Regions from separate parts of the Paenilisteria weihenstephanensis genome, predicted to be linked through region 2. Evidence: riboswitches for the same ligand, from Rfam matches in the RefSeq annotation. Region 2 holds a riboswitch; the other holds the start of a gene.
The links. A riboswitch is a leader RNA that binds a small molecule or an ion and turns the genes downstream of it on or off. The one in region 2 is predicted to bind S-adenosylmethionine.
Positions count from the first base shown of each region.

Region 1 (5,840 bases), 1.2 Mb from region 2:
CGATAGTGTTAATGTAGCCACCAATAAACTTGCCCTAACCTTTTTAAATGTTCTTTTCGCTTTCATTTTTAAAAACCCCCAGTGATTTCTATATATTTCTTGTTACAATCTTCATAATATCATGTTATAGTAAAGATTACTAGATAAAGGGGGAAATTAGATGTATAAAATTTTCAGTTTCGTTACTTTTACACTTGGATTGGCGGGAATATTCTTGTTGCAAGTATTGGACATGGCATTTAAGAATTACACGCAGGGATTACTTCATTACGATTCAGAGAATTACAGCAATATCAACTATTTTGGTGCTCCGTTGGTAATACCAGTAATTTTCATAGTTATGTCAGTTATTTTTGCTTTTCTTGCTTTCTTTGAAAGCCGTAAATAACCTACAACCATAAAAAAACTCTGTCTGAAGACAGGTTTTTTTTATGGTTGTAGGTATAATGCACAGGTACCTTAAAAATCTATATGGTTTGAAATCATTGAGTTCGGGCATAGAAAAGGACATGCCAAAACACGCCTCACTTTTACATAAGCGTAGAAATGTCACTAGCGAGTGATTTATCTATTTTAAGATGTTACACAATCATATACTTTCCTTGGATTTTTGTCGTAATGTTACCAACACGGTTCCAAGAATTGTTGTTGAAAGTGCTACTAGGGCTAGAACCAGGATCTTCGAGTAAAGCTGATTTAATTAAATCCTTATTACGGGATATTCGGGCATATTGGACCTCGATTTTTTTAGCAATCTCATCCGTCTTCATACAGCCTTCTATGCAGTTTCTGTTCGTCAGCTCGATATTTTCTCACTAGTTTCCTTAAGATTCCACCTCACGATGGACACCCTTGCCTTGAGCTAACAGTTCCTACCGCCAAGCCTGTAGTGGACTTTCACCACCTAGTATTTGCGCATGCTGGGCGCACCAAAAAGGACAAGCATCCCAGATTACTGGATTACTTGTCCTTTTCAAGTTCATTCTATTATTTCAATTTGCCAACAAAGAAGAACGTTGCGATACAGTTGATACCTTGGACGATGAAGAATGTACCAACGATAATCACGATACCGATTGCGCCAACGATTGGATTGAATAAAGAGATAAAACCAAGAACAATTCCTAGAATACCTAATGTTAAAATCCAGCCCCAACCTTGAACGTTTTCATTTTTAGCAGCGAAGGCTCCGATTGTACGCATGATTCCTGCAAAAAGAACCCACATACCGAAGACAAGTACTAATGTTACTGTTCCTTCCAATTGGTCAGCTAGTAGCAAGATTCCTAGTAATACAGACAAGATTCCTTCTGCTAGGATCCAACCAGAAACTTTTTGGCCACTGCGATGGGAGAAATATTGAATGATTTGGAATACCCCAACGATTAACATTAGGATTCCGATGAATAGAGTGAATGATAGTAAAGAAATACCTGGGTGGAAAACAAACCAGATTCCTAAACATATCATTGCGATACCGGCGATTAACACCAATATACGTGCGAATGTTTTCATGATATGTAACACTTCCTTTTTTATGATTAGAATTTTTAGGCTCTATCAGCTATTTTACCCTTTATTTCTTGATTGAAACACTTTTATTTTCGTATATTATTTTATGAATTTCGCCTTTAGTCACATTTAGGCAAACAACTTGTATATGTAAGCGTTATTTAATGCTTGTTTAGTGTTTTATCGGATGAAATTTAGTTACAATGTACTCAAAAAATACATATTTTAAATTAAGCTTTATTCTTTTGAAAAATCTGTCTACTTCTCTTGACAAAGGTATCTAAATAATTGTATGATAGAACCAATTTAATACGCTTCTTATCAAGAAAGGTGGAGGGACTGGCCCTGCGAAACCTTAGCAACCGGATATTTTGATCACGGTGCTAATTCCAGCAATTTTTTTGCAAAGATAAGTTACTGACTACGAAATCGTTGTTCGTTCAACCTTTCCTAAGTAACGCTTATCATCTGCGTGCTATGGAGGGGTTTTTGTTTTTTCTTGATAAGTTGACGTTTTTGAGAGGGGTAGAGGAATGATGGGAAAAGATTATCGTTTTGAAACTATACAAGTACATGGAGGGCATACGCCAGATTCCGCGACAAACGCTCGTGCTGTGCCAATTTACCAGACTACTTCTTACACGTTTAATGATACGGATCACGCGGCGGCGCTGTTTGGTTTGCAAGAAGCTGGGAATATTTATACGCGTATTACGAATCCTACGACGGCGGTTTTTGAGGAACGATTGGCGCTTTTGGAAGGCGGCGTTGGGGCTGTTGCGACGGCTTCTGGGATGGCTGCGATTACATATGCGATTTTGAATATTGCGAGTAGTGGCGATCATATTGTTTCGGCGAGCACGCTTTATGGTGGGACTTACACGCTATTCTCCCATACGCTGAAGGATTTTGGGATCGATGTGACGTTTGTTGACCCAGATGATGCGGAGAACTTCGCTGCGGCTGTTACGGAACGCACGAAAGCGATTTTCATTGAGTCAATTGGGAATCCTGATATTAATCTTATCGATATTCGCAAGGTGGCAGATGTGGCGCACGAACATGGTATCCCGCTGATTGTGGATAATACATTCGCGACGGCTTACTTGAATCGTCCGTTTGATTTTGGCGCTGATATTGTCGTTTACTCGGCTACGAAATTTATCGGTGGACACGGCGTAGCAATAGGTGGTGCCGTGATTGACGCTGGTACTTTTGACTGGAAAAATGGCAAGTTCCCAAAATTGGTTGATCCTGATCCGAGCTATCATGGCCTTTCTTATGCGAATGATGTCGGTGCTGCGGCTTATATTACAAAATTACGCGTGACGCTGCTTCGTGATACAGGTGCTGCGATCTCCCCTTTCAACTCGTTCTTGCTAATTCTCGGTTTGGAGACATTGTCGCTACGTCTCGATAAACATGTGGCTAACGCTCAAAAAGTGGCGGAATACTTGGAATCACATGAAAAAATAGCTTGGGTAAACTATCCTGGTCTCGCATCGAATAAATATTATGATTTGGCGCAAATTTATTTTCCAAAGGGACCTAGCGCTATTTTCTCGTTTGGCGTGAAGGATGGCTACGAGGCTGGCAAAAAAGTCATCGAGTCTGTGGAACTATTTTCGCATTTGGCAAATGTCGGTGATGCGAAATCGCTCATTATCCACCCCGCTTCAACGACACATCAGCAGTTGAACGCTGCGGAACAAAAGGAAGCTGGTGTGAAACCCGAGACAATTCGCGTTTCGATTGGGATTGAGAATAGCGAGGATATTATCATGGATTTGGCGCAAGCTTTGGACAAAATTTAAAACTATCAGATGAAGAAAAGGTGATGTGGGATGGGAACACTTAGACAGATAGAACTTTTTAATGACACGCCTTTTGTGTTGGAAAATGGGGAAACGATTGGCCCGATTGAGGTTGGTTTTGAGACGTATGGCGAGCTTTCTTTGGCGAAGGATAACTGTATTTTGTTGGAGCACGCATTGACTGGGACGGCGCACGCGGCGAAGCATTTTGACGAGGATGTCGCTGGTTGGTGGGATGATTTTATTGGAGCGGGAAAAACGATTGATCCGGCTGATTATTTCATTGTTTGTACGAATGTTTTTGGTGGTTGTAGTGGAACAACTGGGCCTTCTTCGGTAGATCCGCGGACGGGGGCAGAATATCGGTTGCATTTTCCTGGGTTTACGATTAAGGATATTATTAAGGTGCAAAAGGCGTTGCTGGATGCGCTCGGTGTTAAGCATGTGGTTTCAGTGATTGGCGGTTCGATGGGTGGCATGCAGGCGACGCAATGGGCGATTGATTACCCGGAAATAACGGGGAGCGTGATAAATTTAGCGTCTCCTCTTGCGGCGAGTCCTGAGGCGATTGGGTATAACCTGATTATGCGGATGGCGATTTTGAATGATCCTGATTTTAATGGTGGGGATTATATTGGGCAGCCTGAGGGTGGGCTTGCGACAGCGCGGATGGTTGGAATGATGACGTATCGCACGAGTGAGCTATTTTCGAAACGGTTTGAACGATTTACGGTTGCTGATTCTTCTCCGGGTGCTTTTTCGAAGGAGCATTTCCAAGTTGAGTCGTATCTGCAATACCAAGGGGATTCGTTTGTGGAACGGTTTGATGCGAATAGCTATCTGTATTTGACAAAAGCGATTGATTTATTTGATGTGACGGTGGTTGGCGCTGATGACAAGCCGCTTTTTACTGGGATTCGGATTCCATATTTGCTGGTTGGTGTGACAAGTGATCAGCTGTTTCGGATTCATGATTTGCGTCGGGATTATGAACTTTTGAAGGAATGGGATGTCCCGGTGACGTATTATGAGGTGGATTCGGATTATGGGCATGATGCTTTTTTAGTTGAAGTTGAGAAGTTTCATCCGCTGATTAGTACTTTTTTGACGCAGCATTCGCGAATTGAATCGAAAAAATAAGTGCGCCGTGGCGCACTTATTTTTTTATAACCGGTATCCAAACTTCGCATTCATAATCATCCGCTCTATTATCGCCTGGGCCATAAACCTCGATCTCAGGCCCTGGACCATGTTCATAGCCACTCGCTGGCAACCATTCCGCATAAATCTTCTGCCACGTTTGTTGAATCGCGTCTGGCAACGCACCTACCGATGGAAACACTGCCCACTGCAAACTCGGAATTTCCCATTTTCCCATGTCAACAGGCGCTTCCCCGTCGCAATCCACCGCTATCCAATAATCCATTTCCTGTTTCGGTGCTTGTTCCTCAGAAACGCTACAAATCCCCATATAACGCGGAACTTCACCGTTCACCAAACCTGCTAAACGCTCCATTGTCCCGTCTGACCACACTTCTTCCCAAAATTTCGGAATCTCGACTAAATTCTGCCCTGCCTGGAATGAAAAGACTTTTTTGACAGCAATGATCTGAAATCCTTCTTGTTCAACGATTTTATAGTCCATATTTCTACCCCTTTTCAAGATTAGTCTTCCAAATTTTAAAAATGACTCACCTCTAGTATACCTCTTTTATTGGCAGATTTCTTTTCAAAACGTGTATCACAGAACATAAAAAAAGCGCGGTTTAGGAATATTTCTCCTAGACCGCGCAATTTTTTAGTCTTTATAAATTGATTTCGTTTTGTTGAGCCATGCATAGCCAAGTCCGATAACGAGGCCACCACCGATGTAGTTTCCGATAAAGGCCAAGGAAAGATTCGTTGTTACGCTACTCCATGTCATCGCGTCTAAGTGACCGCCTGAGGCAAAGAATGCCAGTGAGAATGACGAGAAGTTAGCGATAACGTGCTCGAAGCCTAGGAAAGCAAAAATGAAAATAATGAAAATCATTGCAATAACTTTTCCTGCATCGTCTTTCATCCGCATCGTACAAATAACCGCCGTATTCACGACAATATTTGCAAAAATCGCTTCAATAAAAATCTGTAATGGTTCTTTTTCCAATTTTCCTGTCACTGCTGTGAACAAGAAGTGATCGGCTGGCAATGCATGGAAAGCTGATGTGAGTGACATCAAATAACCTGCTAGAATACCACCGATTAAATTACAAAATACACAAAGTAATAAAATTCCTAAAGCTTTACCAGGTTTAATAATTTTTTGGTAGACACCTGTTGTCATATACATCATGTTACTCGTACCAAGCTCGGCGTTCATATAAATAATCATGACAAGTGACCAGCTGAACATGAAAGCATAAACGATTTTACCAAGTCCGTGCGCAAAATGATCCACCTTGTCGCCAATCATAACCGCCACGGCTGTTCCTAATGTTAAAAATAAACAAGCTAACATGGCACGGAAAATGTATC
Region 1 covers NZ_CP011102.1:791,511-797,350, reverse strand. The annotation lists gene UE46_RS03840 (hypothetical protein) at 1-66, opposite strand, end outside; gene UE46_RS03835 (hypothetical protein) at 161-388, shown strand; gene UE46_RS03830 (hypothetical protein) at 582-770, opposite strand; gene UE46_RS03825 (HdeD family acid-resistance protein) at 988-1,515, opposite strand; SAM riboswitch class I at 1,828-1,928, shown strand; gene UE46_RS03820 (O-acetylhomoserine aminocarboxypropyltransferase/cysteine synthase family protein) at 2,049-3,326, shown strand; gene metX (homoserine O-acetyltransferase MetX) at 3,357-4,466, shown strand; gene UE46_RS03810 (GyrI-like domain-containing protein) at 4,483-4,971, opposite strand; gene UE46_RS03805 (formate/nitrite transporter family protein) at 5,125-5,840, opposite strand, start outside.
Region 1: linked by a shared signal. The riboswitch ahead of UE46_RS03820 (O-acetylhomoserine aminocarboxypropyltransferase/cysteine synthase family protein) and the one ahead of ssuE (NADPH-dependent FMN reductase) in region 2 are both predicted to bind S-adenosylmethionine.

Region 2 (5,840 bases):
AACCGCGCGTCCTGCCTCGCAACCGGCGTATGAATCACAAACTCATCCACGTCAAACGTCGCACGCAATCGCACCAATTCCGCCTTCACCTGTTGCGCCGTCCCAACAATCACATCCGCCGCACGCTCCTCAATCTCAAAATCAACCACACCAGCCTGTCTCGCGAATTCCTCCGCTTGAGCCACCGTCTGCACCGTCACCGAAACACCCGTCGAAAGCGTCACCCGCACCACTTTCTGCTCACCCGCAAGCGCCCGTGCCTCGTCCTCCGTATCCGCCGCCAAAACCGGAACTGCAATAATCAATTCACCCTCCGGATTCGCCGTCCGAAACGCCGTCACCGCCTCGCCAAGCGCCACTTCATCACTATTAATAAACTTCGCAAAACAGAAATTCACACCTTGCGCTCCCGCCAAATTCGCACTCGCCACACTCGCACCCAGCAAGAAAATCTCCGGTTTCGTTGGTGGATCAGGATCAACCCCAACGCCCGCAAGAGCATGATCCGCAGGTACTGCCCCATCAACAAACTGCTTCAATAACGTCAACTGCTCCGCAAAATCCACTTTTTCTGTTCGTCCAAACTGCAAAGCCTTCGTCGATAACGGCAAACCACCAGGTGCCTTCCCCACACCTAAATCCACCCGATTCGGCGCTAAAGTAGCTAATAAATTAAAGTTCTCCGCGACCTTATACGCGCTATAATGCTGCAACATCACGCCCCCCGAACCAACCCGAATCCGTGACGTCCGTGCCAACAAATGCGACACCAAAACCTCCGGCGAAACGCCCGCAAGTAGCTTCGTATCATGATGCTCCGACACCCAAAACCTGTGATATCCCCATTCCTCCGCCTTCTCCGCTAACGCAATCGTCTGCTGCAACGCCTGATATGCACTTTTTCCATCCGCAATCGGGCTCTGATCTAATAAACTGAGTCTAAATCCCATTTCTCCGCCTCCCTCAAAGCCGTCTCAAGCGCTGGCAAACCGAGTTCCGTCACGCCCCGATATGTATGCCCCTGACCAATCTCGACCACTGGAACATAACGCACCCCGTATTTCGCCTGCAAAATTTCCCGCTGTTCATCATGATCCGTCACATCAACCAACTGAAAATCGCGCCCCTCCTTCGTCAAATAATCCTTGACCTCCGCACAATACGCACAACCCTGTTTCGCCCAAACGACAATCGATAAATTTTCCGCCACGTCTTTCGTCCCCCTTTTAAATCGTTTGTCGTACCTCACGTCTGCCAATCGCAACAACCAATTCCGCCAACTGCCCGCGTAACCGCTCCTCGAGTCCCGCATCCCGAATTGGCACAACCGCCGTTTTATCCACTTGCGAATCCACAACGTAAACCCCTTGCAAAACCTCGCCCTTCAACACACCGAGTAGCGGCTTAAGCGTAAAATCAATCGCCAACACGTGCCCGCTGCTCCCACCAGACATAATCGGCAGCGCCACCTTATTTTTCAAAATATTCTCCGGCAACAAGTCTAAAACCGCCTTCAAAATTCCCGTATAAGAAGCCTTATACACCGGCGATCCAACAATCACACCGTCCGCCGCCTCGATATCCGCGACCAACTCCCCAATCCGCGCATCCTTAAAATTTGCACTCGCCAATGTTTCCGCTTCAAAATCCCGCACCGAGTGAAAACTAACCTCCACTCCATCCTCCTGCAAAATCTCACCAGCATACCGCAAAACCTTATCCGTCCCCGATTGCGCCGATGGACTACCAGACAAAATCACGATTCGACTCATCTCATCCCCACTTTCTTTTAAAACATATATATCCGATGCATTTACTATGAATTAAGACGAAAAAGAACCTCCTTCCCGAATTTGGAAAAGAGATCCCTCTTCTCCCCATTTGCCAGGCCAAACACGCTCGCCTGCTGGAATTAGCACCGTTCTATCACTAGAGGTTGCTGTGGGATCAAAGGACCAGGTTCCTCCCCCAACTCTTAATAAGGACTGTATAATTTTTATGATTGGATGTATCTTACCATCTCTAAAATCAGATGTCAACAAATATTTTGTCTTTTTAGACTAGTTAGGTTTTTCACATAAAAGCTGAGGCATTCCCCACTCTGAAATCCCCAATACAAAAAAATTTATCCATTCACAGCTTTGATCTGCACCACTCTGACCTATCTACTTGGTTTTCTTACTTCAAATAACTTTATTATCGATAGAACCCCTATTACCGCTACTGGAATACTCACAATAAACCATAAGATAGTTCTTGGAAAAATTTCATAGTAATAAACATTGAACACTACTGAACATATAAATAATACAACATACTTCAATTTGTTTCTCAAAAAAACACCTCGTTCATTAAAAGAATAGCTAAATGAGCATTCTCCGATCAGCCAATCCCTTTATCTGGATTTCAAGTCCTCTCTGCTCACTTTCACTTTGCGCTAGATATTCAATATATAACATTTTAAAAAAAGTGTCAATCACCACATTAATTGTAAATAACAATACTTTTCATCCTCCGTAATGTTAAGTTTTTCTCACTACACTGATCCCAAGCAGTCCCTACTACCACATTCAATCTGCATGTAGATAATCAGGCCTTGATCAAACGCCCTTTGTTAGTAAGTGTTTAAGTAAATATTGATTACAGAGCGCTTCATAAATAGAATATGCCAGAATAGACAAAAAAATACAAGCAAAGTAAAAAAATCCACCAGAAACAATAGACATCATCAATTGCCAAATATACTGTAAAATTTCAAGTATAACTGATAAGATAACTTAAAAAAATTATCTCAAGAATTTGCTATGCCTATACCTTATAAAAGTTTTTAAAGAGCCAAATAATTCTCTTATACACTTTTCTATGCGGATGTCTTATTGACTTTTTTTACTACAGCTTACAAAATTCACCACTTATATTAAAGTTATATATGTATTAAATAATATGTATTAGCATCCTTCTCACCACAAGAAAAAACTCTTATTGAGTTTCATTAAAATTAACAACCCCTAACGTGTTTAAAAGTTGCGAAAGCCCCTCAAAAAGGAGCTCATCACGTCTTCAAATCTCTTCCACAATAGAAGTACCAGAGTCTCGCTCAAGCCCATTCCACTGCCATTTCTCATGCATACGAAGCTTCCCATTTGGTAAATTTTCTGGCGTTGAGTGACATGTACCACTCCGAATTTTCTTATGGATGCTCACATGATTATAGCGAAAATCCAAAGATCCGTCCCGATTCACAACCCCAATCAGCGTGCCTCGCTCAATCTCGCCACCCTCATATGTCCCAGAAATCACGTCCCCATCTTGAAAATAATGAAAAACTGTTTCCGTAGACACCTCACCGTTCTCCGAGTTTTCAACAACTACGAATTTTTTACCTTGATAATCAACTATTTGGAACCCCTCCTACAATATCGAGATAATCGCGTAAGTCTGTATAGTTTGTGAATTTAGTATACCACAAAACGACAAAAACACCCTAGCCATCCGCCAAGGACTAGGATATATTTATCTGCTATTAATCGAGATCCTTCACCCATTCAGACAAGGGCCGGCGCGGCTTCGCATCAGGAATCTCATTGAACTGCGTGATCTGCAAACAACCAACAATCTGCTGTCCATCGAGCCCTAATTCCGCAACAACTTCCGAATCAAAAATAAAATTATTCGTACGCCATAGCACGCCCAGACCAGCTTCCCACGCCAAAAGTTGGATATTCTGAATAAACGCACTCGTCGCAGCAATCGCTTCAAAATCTTTCTTACCACTACCAATAATATCTGTCGTCACGATCAGCGTATAAGGCGGAGCAACGATCTTTCGCTCATTTCCATCCTTAATTTGCTCCCGGCGCTCACGCGTTAACGGCTCACCTTGCATCCGTTCCATCGAATTCACAATCGCATTCACAAAACGACGCTTCTCAGCTTCTTTCGACAAAACCGCTACATGCCACGGCTCCACTTTACTATGAAACGGTGCAAAAGCTGCTTTTTCGAGGATATCATTAATCACCGCACGATCGATCGGCGCTTCATCTACCCTCTTGATACTACGGCGTTCAGTTATAATTTCAGCTATATTTTTAGTCATTAAAAGTCCCCCTAGTGATAATCATTCTCACTAAGTATAGCACGCTCCGTTCCGATTGACCATTACAGCGTGTCGACAAACGCTCATTTTTGTTGTGGGTCTTTGAAGTGAAGCGAAATAGAGCCTCAATATACAAAGGAACAAAGTGAGTTTGTAGTCTTCAAAAGCCCGTTCCAGTGCTCTCGTACCTCAGTACGCTCCGCGCTGGTACTCGCTTTTGCCTAGAAACTAAGCATTTGTCGACGCGCTGAGGTTTTTTTGGGAAATCATGTGAAGTGGTTTTTCTACGGCCTTTTAATTTTCTGGAATTTCCAATGTGAGGTCGTTTTTCGTTTTATGCGCCACAATGTAATCAATATACTGCGTCATAAACTCGCTGTCCGCCTTCTGCCACAACGCATAACCTGGCGTCTTCTCCACACCATTCAAAAAGCTCTTATCCCCAGTGAAATACGAAAAATTGACCTGTTCCATCGTTTTTGCCATTTCCTCCACATCATCCGGGTCATATTTCCCAGTTAAAAATAAATCGCTGAGCGCCTTCGTATAGCTAAATTGGCCAAAATAAGCCTTTGAGTACTGCTGAAAACCGAGCAAATTCGGGTCCTTCGAGTTTATTTTCCGCGCATATTTTTCCACGTCCACACGCTGCGTTTTATAAGACAACCCCTTATCTGGCGCGTAGTTAACGACACCATACTGCTGCGGATACATCGCCATCGAGCTCGTCGCAACATCATAAATCGTGCGATCATGCGACGTTTCCGACCTAATATCTTGAATATGCACATGCCCACTCAAGTTCAGCGGAATATCATTCTTCGCAAAAAGCGACACTGCCTCCTTATTCTGCACAATCGTGAACCCTTTCGTCAAAAGCTCACTATGATCGAGCAAATTGTGATGCGTCACCGTAACCAACTCAGCACCGTGCTTCTTCGCCAAATCAATACATTTTTGAATCCAAGCAAACGTCTCCGTGCTGATATACCCGTTCGTCTCCGGCGCACCATACCGCTTATTATTCTCATAATCCGCCGTATCTACCATCAAAAGCCAAACATCACTAGACGGCGTCGCAAGGTAACTAAGCGTTGAATCATCCCGCATTACCGCCTCATCATAGCCCGAATTATGATAAATCGAAGCAAATTCTTTCGGCGTGATATCCTCCGTTTTTATCTGCTTATCCCCTTCAAATTTACGCGCGTAAGGGTTCAAAACATCATGGTTGCCAGGAATAACATAGGTTTGGACACCCGCTTTCTCGATATCCTCCAATTTCTCCGCCATTTCCTCGTGGCTGACCTTTTCACCATTATTCGTAATGTCACCACTGAGCACCAGAACATCCGGCTTCTGCGCCTTCACATCATCCACAAAAGCATCCGTAATTTCGGTAATGTAATTCTGCTGCTTGCCGTCCCCCGTCGCGAGGTAGGTTTTAAACGCCTTTTTGCCATCAGTGAGGGTGTTCGAGAGATAGTGAATGTCCGTAGCTTGGTAGATAGTGAGTGGTTGATTTGCTGGAATTTTTGGAGATATAGTAGGTTCAGCAGTTTGTTCGGTAGGTTGCGCGCATCCAGTTAACGCAAGGCTCAGTAACGCAATACATGCAAGGGCAGTTTTTTTCATTTGGCGGAGCTCCTTTGTTTATATATTCACATGATTTAGTATAACATGGATTTTGGAGTTTTGGGGTGGATAAATTGTGACAAAGATTATACTATTTCGCTTGTAA
Region 2 covers NZ_CP011102.1:2,982,781-2,988,620, forward strand. The annotation lists gene UE46_RS14390 (LLM class flavin-dependent oxidoreductase) at 1-950, opposite strand, end outside; gene UE46_RS14395 (glutaredoxin family protein) at 926-1,210, opposite strand; gene ssuE (NADPH-dependent FMN reductase) at 1,227-1,772, opposite strand; SAM riboswitch class I at 1,875-1,985, opposite strand; gene UE46_RS14405 (avidin-fold protein) at 3,061-3,399, opposite strand; gene UE46_RS14410 (nitroreductase family protein) at 3,524-4,099, opposite strand; gene UE46_RS14415 (metallophosphoesterase) at 4,394-5,734, opposite strand.